Regions from separate parts of the Lactobacillus sp. WILCCON 0149 genome, predicted to be linked through region 2. Evidence: riboswitches for the same ligand, from Rfam matches in the RefSeq annotation. Region 2 holds a riboswitch; the other holds the start of a gene.

Region 1 (10,449 bases), 1.1 Mb from region 2:
GTGCATTTAAAGGGCGTGGTGAATGACCCGGAACTGGCCGCCATTCGCAAGCAAAACAAGCGCCTGCGGGATGCTATCGACAGCTTGGAGAGCGACTATGACGCGGCTCGCCACTTGCGCGAGGACCACTTCAAGTTGGGCTGGAAGCTCTATTTGGCTCAGCAGGACAAGGAAATCATCTAGTTTGGATAACTTAAGCCTTATGAAGAGAGCACTAAAAGTTAGACCGGAAAGCTTTTTGCAGAAAAAATCTCCAGAATGTACAGGCTTACAAAATTTACAAAAGCGCTACAGAACAACCCGCAGCGCTTTTTCGTTTTGTAATCAGACCGATACATTCTTGTAACAATTGAAAGTTATACTATAGATTGTTAGCAAACAAACCACATGTTAAAGGAGAAAAGAAGTTTCATGAAGAAAAAGAATCTGTTGATGACTGCTTTGGCAACGCTGAGTGCTTCCGGCGCCCTTTTGACCACGGGTGCCAACGCTTTGGCTGACAGCTACACTGTTGTTAAGAACGACACCCTGTGGGGCTTGTCAAAGAAGTACGGCGTTTCAGTAAGCGACTTGAAGAAGGCTAACGGCGTTTCCGGCCACTTGATCTACGTGGGCCAGAAGCTGCAGATCCCAGCCAAGTCAACTAAGGCGGTCAAGGCTGCCAAGACTAGCACGTCTGCTGCAACTAGCGTAAACACTACTGCAACTACCCACACGGTTGTAAAGGGCGACACTTTATGGAGCCTGGCTAAGAAGTACGGCGTTTCCGTGAGTGCCTTGATGAAGGCCAACAACTTATCAAGCAGCACCATCTTGATCGGCCAAAGCTTGAATTTGCGGGCCGGCATGACTACTTACGGGGTGGGCGGCGTAACTACTGGCTCAAGCTCAACTGCTGCAAGCACTAATACTGCATCAACCAGCACGACTGCTTCCAGCCAGGCGCCAAAGGCCAAGAAGACTACTACTAAGACGAAGAGCACCACTACTAACACCAGCACTAGTGCCAAGGCTCAAAGCCAGTCAACTGCTTCTAACACCAGTGCGTCTACCACGACCAACACTAATACTGCAGCATCAACTGCTTCAAGTACCACTTCAAGCACTAACACGGCAGCAACTACCAACACCGCGTCAAGCACTAACACGACGGCTTCAAATACCAATACTGCAGCAAGCAGCAGTCAAGCAGTCAGCCAGGCACCAACTGGTTCAACTTCTAGCTCAACTTCAACCGCATCAGCCAGTGCCAGCGCGATTACTTCATACGCTTTGACTTTCCTGGGCGTGCCTTACGTTTGGGGCGGGACCACGCCAAGTGGCTTTGACTGCTCTGGCTTGGTACAATACGTTTACAGCCACTTCGGCATCAACCTGGGCCGGACTACTTACACCCAGCAATACGCCGGCACCAAGATCAGCGTAGCCAGCGCCCAAGCTGGCGACCTCTACTTCTGGGGTTCATACGGTTCAGCCTACCACGTAGCCATCGCCTTGGGCGGCGGCCAATACGTCATGGCTCCAGCCCCTGGCCAAAACGTGATGGTCGGCAGCGTGTCCTCCTACACGCCAAGCTTTGCCGTTCGCGTTTTAGGCTAAAATACTCATCGATAGCAAACAGTTCTCAAGCAGCGTCAGCCAGCCGGCTGGCGTTGTTTTGTTTTCTGGGCCACAAGCAAGGGTGTACTATTTTATTTATAATTGTCAGCTTTTTAATTTTGTTTTTATTATAATATCTACTGAAACTTTTGAATAAAAGCTGCTATAACGGGATTTACACTGATAACAAAATAATTGTTCGGAAAACACTGCTAAAATTACTTTTATAACTAGATAGCGTTGTAGCTATAATTTAATAAGCTATCAGCTCAAAAAACTTTTTTTCAAGCAAATATGGGCTATAATCTAAAGGTAAAAAGGACAAATTAAGGTAGGCAACTTTTAGATTAAAGGGGATCGCGGGAAAATGACAAATACGGCTCTGCTTTACGCGCTGGGGGAATTCTTCTGCATGGCAATCATGCTGATCTTGACCGGCGCTTTAAAGCCAATTACGAACTATGGCAAAAGAGAAAAGTGGCTGGCGGTATCGCTGGTCAGTGAAACCCTTTATTTTTTAGGCGACGCCCTGGACAAGCTGCAAACGGGCGGGGTTCTGCCAGCCAGCCAGGCAGGTCTGCTTTTTACCGGGACGTATAAGCTGTGGATGCTGGACTTCGTCAGTCTGGCAGTCTTTTTCTACATCGATCAATGTGGGGAATTCAGCCTGGCCGACAGCCGGTCCAAGCGGATGCTGGTCTGCTCAGTTGCCCTGCTTAATGGGATCTTTGAACTGTTCGTTCTCTTGATCAACCCTGGCTGGCTCTTAACGGCCCAGCTTCAGCCAACCCTCCTTTACAACCTCCTGCTTTTGCTGGTTCCCCTCCTGTATTCTTTGGCCGCGATTGGTCTGGCCATCAATGGGATCCGGCAGAGCCCTTCCAAAAATATCCGGCAATTTTACCTGACCACGGCCAGCTGGCCGATGCTCCTGGTCATCTTCGGTGGCCTGGACATCTACGTCGATACCTTTCCATTTTACGCCTACGTAGCCACGGCTTGCCTCTTGTTCCTGGCGGTTTACCAGTTTAGAACTCTGGTTGACACCGTGTCTTTGGGCAGCTTGAGCAACATCAAGGGCCGGGAAAAGCTGAGAACCCACCTAAGAAGCATTCAAAGACGGGGAAGCAGCCGTGAATACTACCTGCTTTTAATCGATATGAACGGCCTCAGGTCGATCAATGACATCTATGGCCGGTCAGAAGGCGACCGGGTCTTGTTTGTGGTCAGCCAGGCGGTTGAGCAGCTGGCTGAGAAGATGCACGGCTTCAGCTGCCACTATGGCGGGGATGAATTTTTAGCCGTGGTGAAGCTGGCTGATGACGCCGCGGTCAAAAGCTTTTTTGACGACATGCAGGAAGAGGTCAAGCATCTGTCTGATGTGCATGGCCTGTCTGTTTCGCCCCAGCTGGTGACTTCTGCTGTCCGCTTGGACATGGCTGACGGGGATCTGGCGGCGCAATTGCGGATCGCGGAAGAAAAGGTCTACCACCAAAAGCGGGACCTGGATGGGGAAATCCGGGAAAACAACTTCTTCGTCGACAAGGTGACTGGCCTGCCTAACACCAACTACTTCCACAGTTTTGCCTGCTCCTATCTTAAGTCTTGCCTGGAAAAAGGGGACACACCTGCTGTTGTTTTGATCAACGTCAGCAACATGCAGGCCTACAACAACCGTTATGGCTTTGAGAAGGGCGACCAGCTTCTCTTGCAGATTGCCCAAATTCTGCAGAAGTTTTTTAAGGATGGAGTATTGGTCCGCTTCGCGGAAGACAACTTCCTCTTGGCCACGGACGCGCCCGACCTGGTAAAGAGCCTGGAAGAGGCGGCAGATGAGGTTAACAAGGAGACAGACGCCAGCATCCGGGCCGGGGTCTACCACTATAAAGACGTCAGCGAGGGTTTGATGACGGCGGTCGACAAGGCCAAGCGGGCTTTGCGCTACCTCAACAACAACCGGGCTGTTGTCTGCCAGGTCTACAACAGGGAAGTCCGGGAAGAATTTGAAAGACGGGGCTATGTCCTGGAGAACTTCCAAAAAGCCTTGGACGAGGGCTGGATCCGGCCTTACTTCCAGCTGGAGAGCCGCAGCTTGACCGGGCGGATCTGCGGGGCAGAAGCCCTGGCCCGCTGGGTTGACCCCAAGTACGGGGTTTTGGGACCGAATTTCTTTATTGAGGTTCTGGAAGAGGCCCACCTGGTGCACAAGCTGGACTTATCCATCATCCGCCAAGTCTGCGCTATGCTGGCCAGAAGAAGAGAGGAAAAGAAGCCTTTGGTGCCGATCTCGGTCAACCTCTCCCGGGTGGACTTCCAGGTCTGCGACATTTTTGCCGAGATTGAAAAAATCCGCCAGCAATTTAAGCTGCCATCCAGTCTGCTGAAAATCGAAATCCTGGAATCGACCGTGACCAGCAAACCGCAGGAATTGCGGCAGGCTATCGCTAATTTTCATAAGAGCGGTTATGAGGTCTGGATGGACGACTTCGGCAGCGGCTATTCCAACTTCAATAATTTGGATGAATATGATTTTGACCTTTTGAAGATCGATATGGTCTTTTTGCGGGACTTTAACAGCCGGTCCAAGGTCAAGACCTTGCTGGCCATTGTGGTTGACATGGCTAAAAAGCTGGGGATGCACACCCTTTGTGAAGGGGTGGAAACCCAGGAGCAGTCGGATTTCTTGCGGGAAATTGGCTGCGAGCGCCAGCAGGGCTACTTGTTCTCCAAGCCGATTCCGGAAGAAGAATTTTTGGCAAAGCTGGAGGCCGGCCAACTGGAGGATCCTTGCAGCAACCACTACTATGACCAGATCAGCCAGGTTAATGTGCTGTTTGACCCGATGATTGATCAGACCGGCCAGTCAGCTGTCGGCATCAAGTTGCCGATCTGCATCCTGGAGCGCGGCACTGACCAGAAGGTGCGGGCCAGCTTCATGAATGAGAGCTGCCGGCGGGCCTTGGGCCGCTATGGTGAACCGTCTGAAGGCGCCATTGAGCAACTCAGTCAGGATTATCCATTCAAGCAGACGCTTTTGGAACTGATGGATGAGAGCCTTAAAGAAAAAGAGCAAGTAGGCCGCGTCTATAACTTCAAGGGCAAGCAGTACTTGTTGGAGGTCCGCTACCTGGCCCACGACCAAAAGAGTCAGCGCGACGCCTTCGTCTACACCTTTGAAGGCTTGGCCAAGTAAGATAGAAAGAAGATAAGCAAAAGGCTTCCGCGGTAAGCGGAAGCCTTTTCTTGTATTTGTGATTTAGTTGTTAGTGCTACGATGGGTATGATCCAGAATTATCTCCTCCACGATTAGTAAACTTTTCAGTTAAGGCAAAAGCGAAAATAACTATGATAAAAAGCATGAACAGGTCAACAATAATGGCCCATCCTGGATCACTGTCGTACTCTAGCATCATAGTCCATGATGAGGTTAAACCCAGACAACCCAGTTCATTAATGATCAGCTGCAAAAACCAGATAATCTTCTGCCAACCTTGTTTTATCGTGTCTTGTTTGCACTCAAAGAACCAAGTCCAAAGAACGGCCACTGCAATCATTACCAGCAAAAGCAGGTAGACTAAAAAGAGCGGCCAAGAAATACTTTTGGCGACCCGGTCCATGAAGCCAAAAAAGCCATTGGCTGGTCCAGACAAGCGCCACTTAGCTGAATTATCTACAATCAACCGCAAAGGCCAAGTAGCAAAATACACGTTAACGATTAATTGCAGACCAAATACAATTTTTCTTTTCATCCTTTCCACCTCACAAAGTCCATCTTTCTCGTTAGTGTAATAGCACTACAGTGTTTTTAGTAATGAAGAAACGTGTACAAGAAACATATATCCCTATCATTCTTCAGCACTATCGCAGCAATACACTAGCACAACAAGAAAAGCTCATCATCTCACAAACCTTTCACATAGTTAATTATACTCTTAAAGTACTTTGATTTGGCATTGAAACATAAATTTAGCTATTTTTTCTTTGATTTTTATTTATTTGTTTAAAAAAGTTTTTTTTGAATTTTTTCGATGAACTTCGCAAGAATTTAAATCGCGTTATTTTCCGCAAACAGAAAAGCAGCCGTGAGGCTGCTTTTGTTTTGTGTTCGTTTAATCTATTAAATTTGCGGGCCACGGAAGTTGGCTAAGAACTTCTGGGTCTTTTCGCTTTGCGGATGGTTGAAGATTTCATCCGGGCTGCCTTGTTCAGCCACGTAACCATCGCTCATGAAGAGGACCTGGTCGGAAACTTCCTTGGCGAAGGCCATTTCGTGGGTAACCACGATCATGGTCAAACCGGTCTTGGCCAGCTTCTTCATGGTTTCCAAAACTTCTCCGACCATTTCCGGGTCAAGGGCACTAGTCGGTTCGTCGAAGAGGAGGATTTCCGGGTTCATGGAGATGGCTCTGGCAATCGCTACTCTCTGTTTCTGCCCACCAGACAATTGGCGGGGCTTAGCGTCGACGTAAGGGTCCATCCCAACGGTCTTCAGGTTCTCCAAGGCAATCTTCTTGGCTTCTTCCTTTGACCGCTTCAGAACCAGTTCCTGGCCGATCATGCAGTTTTGCAAGACGTTCTTGTTTTCAAAAAGCTCAAACTGCTGGAAAACCATGCCGACCTTGGACCGGTAGTGGGGGATGTTGAAGTTTTCATCCAGGATGTTTTGGTCATGGAAAAGAATTTTCCCGCCAGTTGGATCTTCCAGCAAGTTGATGCAGCGGAGCATGGTTGACTTACCGCCACCGGAAGGACCGATGACCGTCATAACCTCGCCCTTGTGGACTTCAAAGGAAATATCCTTCAAAACCTGGTGTTCACCGTAAGCCTTTTGCAGGTGCTGAACATTTAAAATAGTTTCATTGTCCTTGTAATCAGCCATCTTTTACTTGTCTCCTTCCTGCTTGCCGACTTGAACTTGGTTGGCCATCATATTGTAGTTTTCAGGACCTTCGATGTGCTTTTCAATCAAGTTGAAGATCCGGGTGATCGTAAAGGTCAAGAAGAGGTAGATGACCGAGATGACCAGGTAGGTTTGGAAGAACTGGAAGCTCTGGCTGGCAATCGTTGAACCAACGAAGAACAGTTCTGATACTGAAATGATGCTCAATACTGAAGTGTCCTTGATGTTGACGATAAATTCGTTGGTGATTGACGGCAGGCAGTTCCGGATGGCCTGCGGCAGGATGATGTTCCACATTCTCTGGTTGTGGGTCATCCCCAAAGCACTGGCGGCTTCAAACTGCCCCTTCGGCGTGGAGATGATCCCCCCGCGGATGACTTCGGCCAGGTAGGCCCCGGTGTTGATGGAGACGATGATCAAAGCGGCAACCGTTCTGTTCAAGTTGATGTGCCAGAACTGGGCAATCCCGTAGTAGATAACCGCGGCTTGAACCATCATTGGCGTACCGCGGAAGATTTCAACGTAGACTGACAAAAGCCACTTGCAGAAGGCTAAAAGGCCCTTCTTGAACTTGTTCTTTGGCTCTGGAATAGTCCGCACGATCCCGACCAATAAACCGATGAAGAAACCGGCAATGGTACCGATCAAGGAGATCAAGAGAGTCATCCCGATCCCTTCCAGGATCATCTGCCCGTAGTTCTTCAGCATGGAGACCAGCCAGTTTTCCTTCTTGGTGTTGGTCTGCGGCTGCTGCTGAACAGCTTCCTTCATCAGCTTGTTTCTTTCTGAAGTGGAAATGCCGGCCAAAACCTTGTTGACCTGGCTGAGCAGCTGGTCGTTGCCCTTCTTGACCCCGATGGAAACTTCAGCGTCAGAAGAGGAAACCTTGAAGCCCTTCATCTTGGACAGGTTGACCCCGGTGATGTTGGAGTCGACCATCTTGAAGGAGGTCAGTTCCGTGTCTTCAGCCACGTAACCGTCGATCGTACCTGCTTCCAGGGATTCCCGCATGGCGGCGAAGTCCTTGGAGGCTGGCTCACGCGTAGCGCCTGGCAGCTGCTTGATCAGGTCATAGTGCAGAGTCCCTTGCTGGGCGGTCAGCTTGGCCCCCTTGAAGTCAGTCAGGTACTTGGCCTTGGCGTACTTGCTCTGCTTGTTGACGATGACCACGAAGTTGGTGGTCCGGTATGGAGTGGTAAAGTTGATGGCCTTCCGTCTTTCAGCCGTCGGGCTCATCCCGGCAATGATCAAGTCGATCTTGCCACTGGTCAGGGCTGGCAAAAGCCCGTCCCACTGGGTCTTTTCCACGATGACCTTCTTGCCCAGCTTCTTGGCAATGATCTTGGCGATCTTGACGTCGTAACCATTGGCGTAGGAGCTGGTCCCGTCGATCTTGACCGCGCCGTTAGCGGACGTGGTCTGGGTCCAGTTGTATGGAGCGTAGTTGGCTTCCATCCCAATCTTCAAGGTGCCGCTGGCTTGCGCCGGCTGGCTCCAACTGACAGCTAAGACAAGCGTCAGGACCGCCGCCATTAAGGCGCTGATCCAGCTGCTGTGCTTTTTCATCTGAATAAACCTCCGATATGCTTTTTGCAAGTTATGAAATACAATAAAAAGCGGCAAAAAAGCCCCATTGCATGTACAATGAGGCTTGCTTTGTTTCTGTAAAATTCAGTATGAATACCAAAAATTATAGCGCTCCCTAGAAAACTAGGACAGTCTGCAGAATTTTCTCCTGCAGCCCAACCAACAGCGCGCACGACCACCCTGCTGATTTCGGCGATATCCCTTAGTGACAAGGCTCAGCACTGTCAGTGAGCTCCCCTTGCTTTTGTGAACGATCGCGACCTCTATTGTATTGGATAATTTTTTAACTACATTTAGGCTAAATTACTTTTAAGAAAAAGTCAAGAAAAAATTAGCTTTTTGAATTTTTGGCGATTGTCAGCGCTTTTCTTATTCACGCCCAGCCGTGATCTTCCGCCCAGTCCCGCTTCTTCATGCCAGAAACGTAGGGGTTGCCGGCCACGTAATAGCGAAGAGGCGCCTGGGCCCATTCCGGGTCAGCCTGGACGATCCCGATTCTAGGAGAAGCAATGATTTCTTTAGCCACTTTTTTCTCAGTCAAATCAATGGTGAAAGGACTGTCCGCCAAAGGGGCCAGGTCCCATTTTCTTGACTTGATACCCATGGCCTGCATTAATTTGGCTGGTCCGTTGGTCAAAAGGACCCCGTTTTTGCCGCCCCGGTTTTTGGTCATTTCGTCGATGCCCCAGACTGGCTCAATGGCCCGGATCAAGACTCCCTGGGGGTTGCCTTCCTCCTGGCAGGCCACGTCGAAAAAGACGTACTGTCGCTGGGAGTAAATATAGATGGTTCCGCCTGCCCGCCACAGGCCCTCGTTAGCCTGGCTTCTTCTTCCCCCAAAGGAGTGGGCGGCCCGGTCCTTTACCCCCAGGTAGGCTTCGGCTTCAACGATATAGCCGCCGATTTTTTCCCCGCCGGCTTGATAGTAAAAAGGGCGGCCGATCAAGTCCTGGCAGATTTCGCTGGTGGGCCGGCCGGTGAAAAAATTCCTGTAGTCCATTGCTTAATCAATCTTTCTAACTAAAATAAGAAATACAGTAAAAGCTGTAATAAAAAACATCTTTAAGAGAAAGCGTGCGCCTATGCCAACGATCAAAACTGTCCGTATCTATGCCAAAGAGCAGCCAGCCGGCTATCGGATCTTAGTCGACCGGCTCTGGCCTCGAGGGGTCAAAAAGGAAGTCGCCAATTTAGACGAGTGGGAGAAAGAGCTGGCTCCCAGCCGGGAACTGCGGAGCTGGTTCAAGCATGACCCGGACCGGTATCCGGACTTCCGTCAATATTACTTGGAAGAATTAGCGGACAATCCGGAATGGCCGGCTTTCGTGGAACATTTGCAAGAGCTCTTGCAAAAAGAAGATGTCCTCTTTTTGTACGGGGCTAAAGATGAAGAGCACAACCAGGCCATTGTCTTAAAAGAAGCAGCTGAAGCTGCTCTGGCTAAACTTCCTTAAAAACTTCCAAGGCGTCGCCGATCAGCTGCTTGATCCCTTGTGCCGGGATCTCAGTCAGGTTGACGGCCCAAATTTTGGCGTCTTTTGGCGCGTAGCCTAAGAGGCCGGCGAAGGGGTAGACGACGAAGCTGGTGCCGACGATCACGACCAGGTCACTTTGCCGCATTTCCAGGATGGACTGGTTGACATTGTCCGGGTTGATGCCTTCCCCGTAAAGGACGATGCCGGGCCGGATGATGCCGCCGCACTCGTGCTTGTAGCCCTTGGCGTATTCCTCATAGCTGACCTTTTGCTTGCACTTGGAGCAGTAGATGTCGTAGAGGTTGCCATGAAATTCGGTCACGTGCTGGTTGCCGGCCTGCCGGTCCAGGGTGTCGATGTTTTGGGTGATGAGGGCCCCTTTTTCATTGCAGATGGCCGCGATCTTTTGGTGGATCAGGTTCGGCTTGGCGTCCGGGAAGTACATGTTTTGCATGACGAAGTCGTAAAAAAGCTGGGGCCGGTCATAGAGGGTCTCCTCGCTCAAGATGACTTCCGGGGGCTCGCTGACCCCGTTGTAGATGCCAGTTTTGGACCGGTAGTCGGGGATGCCGGAGTGGGTTGACACGCCAGCCCCGGTCAAAAAGACGGGGTGCTTGGCCTTTTTCAAGTCTGCTTTAAATTCAGCAAGTTTTGCTTGGTCCATTTTTTTGCCTCTTTCTTAAGAAAAATCGGCTTAATGCCTTTTGATTCTATTATAAGCGCTTGATTTGCTATAATTAAGCTACTAGTTTCAGAAGATATTATATTTGAGGTGAATCCATGGACACGTTATTTTACTTGGTTGCCGACACCCTGCTGGCGGCCTATGCCGGCTACAGCTGGTACTGCCAGGCTTCGGTGATCATGCGGGCCCGCTGGCGGATGACG
Region 2 (10,449 bases):
GCATTCTTGGCGTATACAGGTGGCTGGCAACTGAAATGACCCCGTCAGCACCCAAGACTCTGGCAGTAAGTGCCTGGGCATCTTCACCAGTAAAGACGGCGAAGTTTACTGGCCGGCCGGACACGATCTCTTCGATTTCTTCCAGGCTGGCGCACTGCTTGATACCGGCAATATTGGGATGCTGGGCCAGCTGTAAAATAGTTGACACTTCCATTTTAACCCCAGTCCGGCCAGGGATGTTATAGATGACTACTGGAATGTGAACCTGGTCAGCTACTGCTGTAAAGTGGGCAATCATTGACCGCTGGTTTGGCTTGTTGTATGGCGGAACTACGACCAAAGCATAGTCGATGCCTGGAATTTGGGCGACTTCTTCAGTAAAAGCAATGGTTTCAGCCGTGTTGTTGCTGCCAGTGCCGGCGATGACCGGTACCCGGCCGTTTACAATCTGGCCAAAGCGGGTGTACAGGGCGATCTTTTCGTCATTGGTCAAAGTAGGCGTCTCCCCGGTTGTCCCCCCGATCACAAAGCCGTTAGAGCCTTGGTTAATCAAATTATTGGTTAATTCAGTCAAGCTGGCAAAGTCGATCTCTCCGTCTTCCGTAAAAGGCGTAATGATTGCTGTCAGTAAGTCCGCGTTTTGTAAGTTTTGGTTCATTGTCTTTGCCTCTATTGTCTATTTAGTCTTCCGTCATCCGGTATTCCAAAAAGCCGGTAATTGCCGCGATGCCGCGGCTGATTGAACTTTCCTGCGGTTTTAATGTTGCTGAGTGCAGGGGTGAATCGTCTTCAACGCCCAGCCAGAACATAGTTCCCGGGATCTGGGCCAGGAGGTAGCCGAAGTCTTCCCCGGTCATGGCTGGTGCTGTTTCGACATATTCAACTCCGTCAGCCTGCTCCATGTAATTAATGAAGTTTCTCGTCAATTCCGGGTTGTTTTCAACCGGCCAGTAGCCGCCTTGGTTGAGTTCCAGCTTGACTTTGACGCCAAAGCTCAGCTCAATTCCCTGGCAGACTTCAGCCAGTCTTTTGTCGATCAGTTCGATCATACTCTGGGTTAGGCCCCGGATCGTGCCTTCAATTCTGGCTGAATCCGCGATTACGTTTCTGATCTTGCCGGCAGTAACCTTGCCCAAAGTAATAACTCCGCTTTGAATCGGGTCGATATTTCTGGAAATGATAGTCTGAACCTGCATGATCAAGGCAGCTGCCGCGACAACCGCGTCATTTGACAGCTGCGGGAAGGCAGCGTGCCCGCCTTTGCCTTGAATATCGATGTTGACTTCAGTCGTCCCGGCAAACAAGGTGCCATTCCGGCAGCCAATCGCTCCAGCTGGCAGGCTTGGATTGTCGTGCAGGCCGTAGAATTCATCAACATGCCACTTGCCAGTGAAAAGTCCCAGCTGGTAGGCCTTCATGCCGCCGCTCTCGCTCTCTTCAGCCGGCTGGAAGAAGAAAAGGAGGTTGTCAGTTGGCTGATGCTCACTAAAATAGCTAAGGATGCCCAAGGCCACAGTCATGTGGATGTCGTGTCCGCAGGCATGCATTACGCCCGGATGTCTGGAAGCAAATGGCAGGCCGGTTGCCTCAGTTACCGGCAGAGCGTCAATATCAGCCCGGTAACCAATGGTCCGTTTGGCCTTTGACCCCTTGACCAGAACCAGGAGAGCGGTTGGCAATTCAGCCGGCTCTTTGATTTCCAGGTAGTCTTGCTTCATCTGCTTGATCACATCCAAGAGATAAGCGTGGGTTTGATATTCTTCTAAGGCCAATTCCGGGATCTGGTGGAGCTGGCGCCGGATTTGAAGCAACTCGGCTTCGGTCAATACTGCCATATAAAAACTTCCTTAATGTGGACTAACTTCTGTTTGCTTGGACTAATCGATTCTTTTTCTTTACAGCTTGCGCAGGTCTTCTTCCAGACCAGTCTTGCTTTCAGTCTTGGCATCGACTTCCTTGATTACCTTGGCAGGAACACCGGCAACAACCGTGTGCGGAGCCACGTCCTTGGTTACGACCGCACCGGCTGCGACAACCGCGCCTTCACCAACGTGAACGCCTTCCAAAACAACTGCGTTGGCACCGATCAAAACATCATCGTCGACGCGGACTGGCAAGGCTGAAGCTGGTTCAACCACACCAGCTAAGACCGTACCGGCACCGATGTGGCAATTCTTGCCAACGATGGCCCGGCCGCCTAAGATTGCCCCCATGTCGATCATGGAGCCGGCACCGATTTCCGCGCCGATGTTGATCACGGCTCCCATCATGATAACCGCATTGTCACCAATCAAGACTTGGTCACGGATGATAGCGCCTGGTTCAATCCGGGCATTGATTTCCTTGAGATCCAGCAAAGGAACAGCGGAATTGCGGGCAGTGTTTTCCACACGGACTGATTCAAAGTCAGCTTCATGTTCTGCCAAAAATGGCTTAAGAACTTGCCAGTCACCGAAAACTACCCCAGCTTGACCGCTGACAAAAGGATCCGTGCCTTCCGGGAAAGTGACCTGGTCCAGATTTGCTCCTCTCAAGTAAACCTTGACTGGGGTCTTCTTTGGTGCTGAACCAATGTAATTGATAATGCTTTGTGCGTCTAATTCTGCCATTGTATCTTTCTCTTTCTAAACTATTCTGTTTCTGTTGATGATTACTTTGAAGAGGCAAAGAAAAAGCTCCAGATCGCCTTAACAATCTGGAGCCCGAAAAATTCAAAATTAAATTTCACGTCAAATTGCAAGCGCAACGCAGGTACCTTCCCTGCGACAGTCCATGGCCTCTTAAGCCATAGCCCAGCCAATCCGCCTTGCCAATGCGGACGCTTCGGCAACCTCCCCTTTCTTGCAAGTTCTTCGCCTGGCGGGCTCTCTTGCTTTACTCTTGTCGGTTGCGCCTCTTCAATTTGTAATCAGTTTATAATACTAGCTTCATCTTGTCAACGGCTTTTTTATCTTTTATTTGCATATTTTTTATTCATAGTCCGCCCGATTCATTGGTATAGCAGTGAATAGGTGCGATTAGCCATGAATTATCGAAATCTTTTTTTGCATTTTCCGGAGAAAAATGGTAAAGTCCATTCTGATTAAACTTAAATTCTGATTAAAAGACTGAATATGAAAGAGAGTAGCAAAATGAAAGTAGTTAAGTTTGGTGGCAGTTCCCTGGCTAGCGGCCCTGCTGTAGAAAATGCTTTAAAGATCATTACCGCTGAAGCTGAAAGACAAGTTGTCGTTACGTCTGCCCCAGGCAAACGCTTTGACGAAGATATCAAGGTCACTGACCTCTTGATCAAGTATGCCCATGAAATCAATCATGGCAGAAACGGACTTGAAGTTGCTGACCGGATCTTCCAACGCTACGTTGAAATTGGCGAATACTTTAACTTGCCAACGGAAGAGCTCTTGCCCTTGAAAGAAATTCTGCTGGATTTGCCAAAGCAGCCATATCCAAACAAGAACTACCTGCAAGCGGCCTTTAAGGCGCACGGCGAACGGTTAAATGCCAAGTTGATCGCCAAGATTCTGCAAAGCCAGGGAGTAAAGGCCCGCTACGTCGACCCTAAAGAAGCAGGGATCATCGTCACCGGGAGTCCAAATAACGCCTCTGTCAACCCAGAAAGCTACCAGCTCTTGGACAACTTTGCCTATGATGCTGATGAAAAGCTGATTTTCCCAGGCTTTTACGGCTATACTCTGGCCGGTCACATCGCCACTTTTTCAAGAGGCGGTTCAGACATTACCGGTGCTATTTTGGCCAGAGGCTTCCATGCCGACCTATATGAAAACTTTACTGATGTCGACGCTATTTTCTCAGCTAACCCTAAGGTGGTTGACCAGCCTCAGCCGATTCACACGATGACCTACCGGGAAATGCGGGAACTGTCTTACGCTGGCTTCTCTGTCTTTCACGATGAAGCCTTGATCCCGGCTATTCAAGGGCAGATTCCAATCAACGTCAAGAACACCCAGCACCCGGAAAAGCGCGGAACCATGATCGTGCCGGAAAAAGGCTTCAAGCCGGAAACCATCATTACCGGGATCGCCAGCGGCAAGCACTTTGGTGCTCTTTACCTGCACAAGTACCTGCTCAACAAGGAAGTTGGCTTTACCCTCCGCATTCTGCAGATCTTAAGCAAGCACAAGCTTTCCTACGAACACATGCCAACTGGGATTGACGACCTGACGATCATCTTTGACAAGGACGCCTTAAACGATGAGCTCATCGATCAAGTCTGCAACGAAATTCAAAATGAAGTCAACCCAGACCACCTGGAATGGATCAGCGACTACGCGATCATCATGCTGGTCGGTGAAGGCATGCGGGACCGGATCGGGGTCATGCGGGACATCGCCACTCCAGTATCTAGAGAAGGCATTTCTCTCCGGATGGTCAACCAAGGGGCTTCCGAAATTTCCATCATGCTGGGTACGGCAGCTAAAGATGCCGACCAGGCAGTAGCTGCGATTTACGACTACTTTTTCAAGCAAGAAGCACAAGGAGAATAAAATGACTAAATTATTGAAAGTCCACGGGTCACAGAATTCCTTCTTCATTCTGGACCAGACTGAACTGGAAAATCCGCTGACTGACAGTGAACTGCGGCAATTGACCAAGACCCTTACTAGCCATAAGAGCGGCCTGCTTGGCGGAGCCGATGGCATCCTGTCAGTTGAAGAATCAAGTCACTCTGGCGTTTTAGGCAAAATGCGGGTAATCAATGCTGACGGCAGTGAAGCTTCAATGTGCGGCAACGGCCTTAGAACTGTTGCCCGCTACCTGCACGAAAAGACCGGGGAAAGCCAGTTTAAGGTGGAAACCATGTACGCAGACCTGGCCGTCCGGCAAGCCGAAGACTTTGCGGCAGGCGTGCCGGCTTTCGGGGTAGAAATCTCCCCTGTCCGCTTTAACAAAGAGGCTTTGCCTTTTGACAATCTGGGCCACGATCGCCTTTTGGACACACTGGTTCCAGAATTGGTTCCAGGCTGGCGTTTTAGCGCTCTGGCCGTGCCTAATCCCCATTTGATTGCTTTTATCAAAGAAGAAGACCTGGAAAGCCCGGTCTTAGGAGAGCTTGGTGCCTACTTGAACGGCGATAATCCTTACTTCTCAGACGGGGTCAACATCAACTACACCGTTATCCGCGGCGACAGCCAGCTTTTTGTCAGAACCTATGAACGGGGCGTTGGCTTTACCAATGCCTGCGGGACTGGGATGTCGGCCAGTTCTTTGGCCTTTGCCTTGACGCACCCGGACCTGGGCCATTTTGAAAAAGAGATCTCTGTCTACAATCCTGGCGGCATGGTCAAGACCGTCTTGCACCAAAAGGACCACAGCTACTGGATCGAACTGATCGGCAACGCGACTGAAACCCATACCGTTGAAATCCCAGAAGATCAGCTGCATAGCGGGCAGGTTAAACTGGGTGAGGTAAAGGCCGTTGAAACTGGTGAGCAAGCAGCATACCTGACTTTCGTTGACCAGCTGGCCAAGTAGCATCCCCCGAAAAAATAGAATTAAACACTAAATTACTAGAACAAATTACTAATCCTCAAGCATCCCCAATCAAACATTCACAGTTTGGCCGGGGATTTTTTTTCTGCATCCCCCTCTAAAAGCAGGCGGAGATACTTCTTAGTAAACTTGCTGGTCGTCAGCTGCAGGCGGGTTTTCAAGTATTCTCTGGCCAAGTCATGCTGGTCGATAAAGGCCTGGTAACTCTGATCAACGCAAACCAAGGCTGGATGCTGCAAAAGTTCCTGGCTTAATTTGACAACGTTAAAAGCAGAAAGATCACTCTTGTCCGCAGACTCATTGATCTCTTTCAGCAAAGCCAGATCTGATCCCTCAGCTGCTTCAGCATTCAGAAATTCCTCAGTCAGATCAGTTGGCACCAATTCATGGTAATAGACATGATAGTCAGAATAAAAGCGTTCCTCGGCCGCGATCAGTCCGTCTTTTTGCATGGCGTCAATTACCTGCAGAATCGCCTTGTTTGGCAGAAAGCGAAAACGTCTGTCATAGTCACTATGGTTGATGGCATCGTAATCCGGATATGACAGTCCCCGCAGAATCTTCAGACAGTTGTTAGGCGTAATCCGCGTCTCATTTCTCAAAGCAAGCTGGGCAATTGCCCGCGCTAACAGGTCCCCCCGCAGCTTAGAAGCAGCAACCTTTTCTTTGATCTTTTTCTTGTAATTTGCCTCTTTCTTCTTCGAATTGGCTAAAAACTTGTCATACTCCTCTTCCATCGCCTCTGGCTCTTTTAAAGCAAAAGCATGCTCATGATCCTTTCTTCCCGTCAAAGTCACTTCGAGCTTGGACTGGTTCTTGAAATGCCAATTAAGCGACAGATCGGCATGATTTTCTTTGATATGGTCAAGCAGCTTTTGCCAGGACTGGCAATTAGCCAAGCTGGTTTTAAAGTGCTGAAGCTGCTGGCGCTTGTTGCTCGGTAAAAGGAGCTTTTCCCCGTTAGCGCTCAGTTCCAGGTAAGCCTGCTTGTCTCCTGGGAACAGGTAGTCACTAGCCAGATCCCAATCTTCTTTTGGCAAATAATTCTTCAGCTTACCAGGCTCCAGGTAAATGCGTTGCTTGTCTTTATTCTCATGGGAAGTCTGCTCAGCCAGCTCAGCTTTCAGCCACTCCTTAGTCAATAATTGGTAAGCCAGGCAAACCTTTAAGCTGCTGGGCCGGAGATACTGCTTAGCCAGAAGCTGCGCCAGCACTTTCAAGTAAAAGGGACGGTCAAAGTAGCTTTCGTAATTTTCAAAGAAATCACTGACCAGCTGGTCAACTTCTTTTTCAGTTAAGACTTTGCTTTCTTCTTTCATCTTCATCCTCAATTCTGTAATTCACACAAAAATTTGATCAAAGAGGCCGGGTTGGTGACCTCAGCCAATTCATCGACATATGGAGCATAGCTGCCAATGACTGAATCCCCGGTATCCCATTTGCTTTTAGCTTCGGGATTAAGCCAGTAGCATCTCTTCACTCGCTGGCATAAGTCTTTAAAGATCTTTTCCTCACTAGGCAAATGGTTGTTTCTGGCATCCCCCATCCAGAGCATGATAGTCCGCTTGTTCAGCTGCCCCTGTTTATCTTTGTATTCTCTTAACGGCTTGCCATAGTCCGAGTAGACGCCAATGGTCGGCACCTTTCGCAATACTTCTGTAAGTTCGCCATAGGCCATCCCCGCCTTTAAGTCACTTGAGAGATCCACCAAGTGGTCAACAAAGGCATAGAGCTCACAGCCTGTCGGGAAAAGCTCTCTTAAGCAGCAGGCGAATAAGAAGAGCGGTTCAGCTGCTTTGATGCAGGAGCCCGACACGTCTAAAAAGATCACCAGCTTGCAAGGGCGCTTCTTGGGGTGCTGGTATTGCAGCTTAAGAGGGACACCGCCGCTTTTGCAGGCCAGTTTGATGCTAGCCGCAAGATCAATCCTCCCTTTCCTAGGACTAATCAGTCTTTTAGCAACTTGAGCCTTGAATTTATAAGCGTACAAATTGACATAGTCACTGATCTGTTCACGTTCAAGCTTGGACAAGCTGGCAAAGGGCTTGGCTAACAGGCCTGTATTGTCAACGAAGTTCATCCCCTGGTTTGCTTCTTTGCTCCACTCCCGCTTTCCTGGGGATGTTAACCTGCTCTGCAATTCGTTAATCCTCATCTGCAGCCGGCCAGCTTCTTGCCCGGCATCTTGCCGGCTCTGCTCTAAATCGCCTTGCTTTTTCTCCTGCTTGATTCCTGCTCTTTTCAGCCGTTTGTCCTGGAGGTCGATTCTTTTCAAGATCTTGCCCAGCTCTTCTAAGAGCTGCATGCCGGCCATGGGGTCTGGCAGGTCAGTAAGTTTGCCAGCCGCCTTTTCTAACTCAGCCAGCAGATCTTCCCGCTGGCCAAAAATCTCTCTTTTGCCAGACTGGTCTTTGTCTGCCAGAGTCTTAGCCATCTTTGCAAATAACTCCTGCTTAGGACTATCCGCAAACAAGGCTTTAAAGGCTGCAGCATTTTCGGCTTGCAGCTTATCTAAACGCTTAAGCCAGGTCTTTGGAATCTTAAAACTTCCCGGCAAACCATTCTTCTCTTGAGCCAATTGTCTGCCTTCTTCCTCCAGACTGGCCTCTTCCTGGTCAAACTTGCGCATGACGCCCTCAAGTTCCTCATGATTTCTGGCTAAGGCCTCTTCTTTATCCCGCAAGCTGTTTTTCAGCTGCAAATAATTCCTTAAATCTTCTTGAAAGTGCTGAGCTTCAGCCTGGCTTTTGACCATTAAGGGCTTCAGCAGCAATTGGTAATTCCACAGGCTGACATCGGGCTGGTCAAAGAAGCTGTCTGCCAGTAATGCCAAAATCTCTTCCGCATAATTCGGCATCAGCTGGTAGCCCAGCTTAAGCAGGTAGTCGCCAAAGGCTAGCAGGTCTGGCAAAAAGCTGCTTTTCAGCTCAATCGTTTCCGCTGTCGTCTTCATCATCACTGCCTCTGCTCCAGATCTCCCCGCCGTGCTTCAAGAGCAAGTTCCTGCCCTTGTCATAATCCCGATTATCCTTAAGCAAGATGCTTAAAGCCGAAAGGGCGGTTTCTTTGCTGATGTCTTCCTGCTGGCTGAGGAATCTCGCGTAGTCAATCGCTTCAGCAAGTGACGGCTGATAGTGCAGATTAGTCATCTTTGAAACTACCAGGGCAATGCCGAAAGCCAGGCTGCGGTCAACATTTGCCTTCAGAGCCAAAATTTTGGCCATCTCAGCCGCCTTCTTCCGCTTTAAGTAAAGATAGTTGCACCTCCGACGCAAGGGGCCAGAGAGCTCACGATAGCCGTTTGAAGTAATGATGACGATGGGCCGCTCATCTGGCTGGCAGGTAACTGTTCCATATTGCGGGATGGACAAAGAGTAATTCTCTAAAAACTCATAGAGCATGTATTCAGTTGCTTCATCTGCCTTGTCAAGCTCATCGATGCAGAGGACAGTCTGCTTTTTCGACCTAATTGCCTTTAAGACTGGCCGCTCTAAGAGAAAGTCATCCCCGTAGAAATCAAGCTTATTAAGAGCGTACTGCTCAGCTTCCTTGAGATTCATTCCTTTGCACTCTTCCATCAGACGCGCCTTAAGCATCTCAATAACCAGCAGCTGCTTTTGGTAGTCATAATCATACAAAATCTTGTCATCGCTCAAACCTTCATACATTTGCAGCCGCTGGTAAGGCAGACTTAAGCCATCTGCCAGTGCCTTAGCCAGACTGGTCTTGCCAGTCCCAGCAGCTCCTTCTAAAAGCAAGGGCCGGCCCCGGCTCACGCTGGCCCACAGGGCAGTCGTGATTTCGTCATTAGCCACATAGCCGGCTTTCTCTAAGCCCTCCCGGATTTGCTGAATTGAATGCGCCATCACTTTTATCCTTTCTGTTTTCACATTCATCACTTAACTGCTTTACTTTTAGCAATTCGACCAAATGTTCGAAGCTCAGTTTTGATTAAAGCAGATTTTTACCAAAGGAAAAAGTCGCATGTCATTAGCTAAAAAGCCCGGTCTGACGGTCTTTTTACAGGCAGATCAATCTGTAAAAGCAGCCAAATTTCAATCCGCGGGCAAAGAAAAAAGCAAAGGATAAACCTTTGCTTAAATTCAAAATTTTTCAAATTTTACTTACTGTCACACTTACCGGAAGAGAACGTCCAGTTTGTTGGCCAGAGTCGGGAAGGCGAAGCCCAGATTGTTCATGGCAAATTCTGCCGGATCCTTCTTGCCAATCAGCGGGGCGAAGAGATTGATGTCATCCCCGGCATTGATGCTGATTTCTGAAGCACCGACCACTTCGCCAGCCTTGTTGAAGATGACTTTTAATTCTGACTCTTCATCGCCTTCACCCATGGAGGCAAAAGTCGACCCCAGCTTCATTCTTTTGACCGTATCGCCAGCTGCCATTTCACTTTCCCGTTTGCCTACCTGGGCGACTTGCGGGTAGGTAAAGGTGCTGGTAGCTACGGCAGGATACTTAACTCCTTCAGTCAGACCATTTTCGACAAAATCATAAATGTGGTAGGAATCAACCCAGGCAACCGGCGTCAGATTCATCTGCCCGTTGTCAGCGACATCCCCAGCGGCAAAAATACTCGGGACATTAGTCTGCAAGTGCTCGTTGACTGCCACGCCCTTGACCGGATCAAACTTGATCCCTAATTTTTCCAGGCCCAAGCCGTCTACGTTAGCCCGCCGGCCAGAAGCGTCGATCACCAGGTCAGCTGCAAACTTTTGTCCGTTTTCTGCCGTCACTTCATAACCAGCAGCATTTTTACCTATTGCCTTAACTGGCGTGTTCAAATGAAGCGCAATGCCGCGCTCTTCCATCATTTGCGTCAATTTTTCAACGTATTCCTGGTCAAAAGGCCGCAGCAAACGGTCAGAGTGCTGCAAGACCGTGACTTCACTCCCAGCTGCCTGCAAGATCGTGGCCAGCTCC

The links. A riboswitch is a leader RNA that binds a small molecule or an ion and turns the genes downstream of it on or off. The one in region 2 is predicted to bind lysine.
Region 1: another riboswitch for lysine. It lies ahead of ACYVUV_RS10035 (ABC transporter substrate-binding protein/permease); the one in region 2 lies ahead of dapD (2,3,4,5-tetrahydropyridine-2,6-dicarboxylate N-acetyltransferase).

The regions. Positions count from the first base shown of each region.
Region 1 covers NZ_JBUBHO010000001.1:2,145,200-2,155,648, reverse strand. The annotation lists gene ACYVUV_RS10060 (HNH endonuclease) at 1-183, shown strand, start outside; gene ACYVUV_RS10055 (C40 family peptidase) at 412-1,599, shown strand; gene ACYVUV_RS10050 (EAL domain-containing protein) at 1,967-4,792, shown strand; gene ACYVUV_RS10045 (hypothetical protein) at 4,869-5,348, opposite strand; gene ACYVUV_RS10040 (amino acid ABC transporter ATP-binding protein) at 5,717-6,478, opposite strand; gene ACYVUV_RS10035 (ABC transporter substrate-binding protein/permease) at 6,482-8,065, opposite strand; lysine riboswitch at 8,185-8,360, opposite strand; gene ACYVUV_RS10030 (DNA-3-methyladenine glycosylase) at 8,460-9,086, opposite strand; gene ACYVUV_RS10025 (DUF488 domain-containing protein) at 9,169-9,540, shown strand; gene ACYVUV_RS10020 (NAD-dependent protein deacylase) at 9,527-10,225, opposite strand; gene ACYVUV_RS10015 (hypothetical protein) at 10,342-10,449, shown strand, end outside.
Region 2 covers NZ_JBUBHO010000001.1:1,094,915-1,105,363, reverse strand. The annotation lists gene dapA (4-hydroxy-tetrahydrodipicolinate synthase) at 1-658, opposite strand, end outside; gene ACYVUV_RS05195 (N-acetyldiaminopimelate deacetylase) at 681-1,835, opposite strand; gene dapD (2,3,4,5-tetrahydropyridine-2,6-dicarboxylate N-acetyltransferase) at 1,896-2,609, opposite strand; lysine riboswitch at 2,730-2,906, opposite strand; gene ACYVUV_RS05185 (aspartate kinase) at 3,132-4,505, shown strand; gene dapF (diaminopimelate epimerase) at 4,507-5,493, shown strand; gene ACYVUV_RS05175 (hypothetical protein) at 5,571-6,830, opposite strand; gene ACYVUV_RS05170 (VWA domain-containing protein) at 6,839-8,467, opposite strand; gene ACYVUV_RS05165 (AAA family ATPase) at 8,439-9,377, opposite strand; gene ACYVUV_RS05160 (dihydrolipoyl dehydrogenase family protein) at 9,648-10,449, opposite strand, start outside.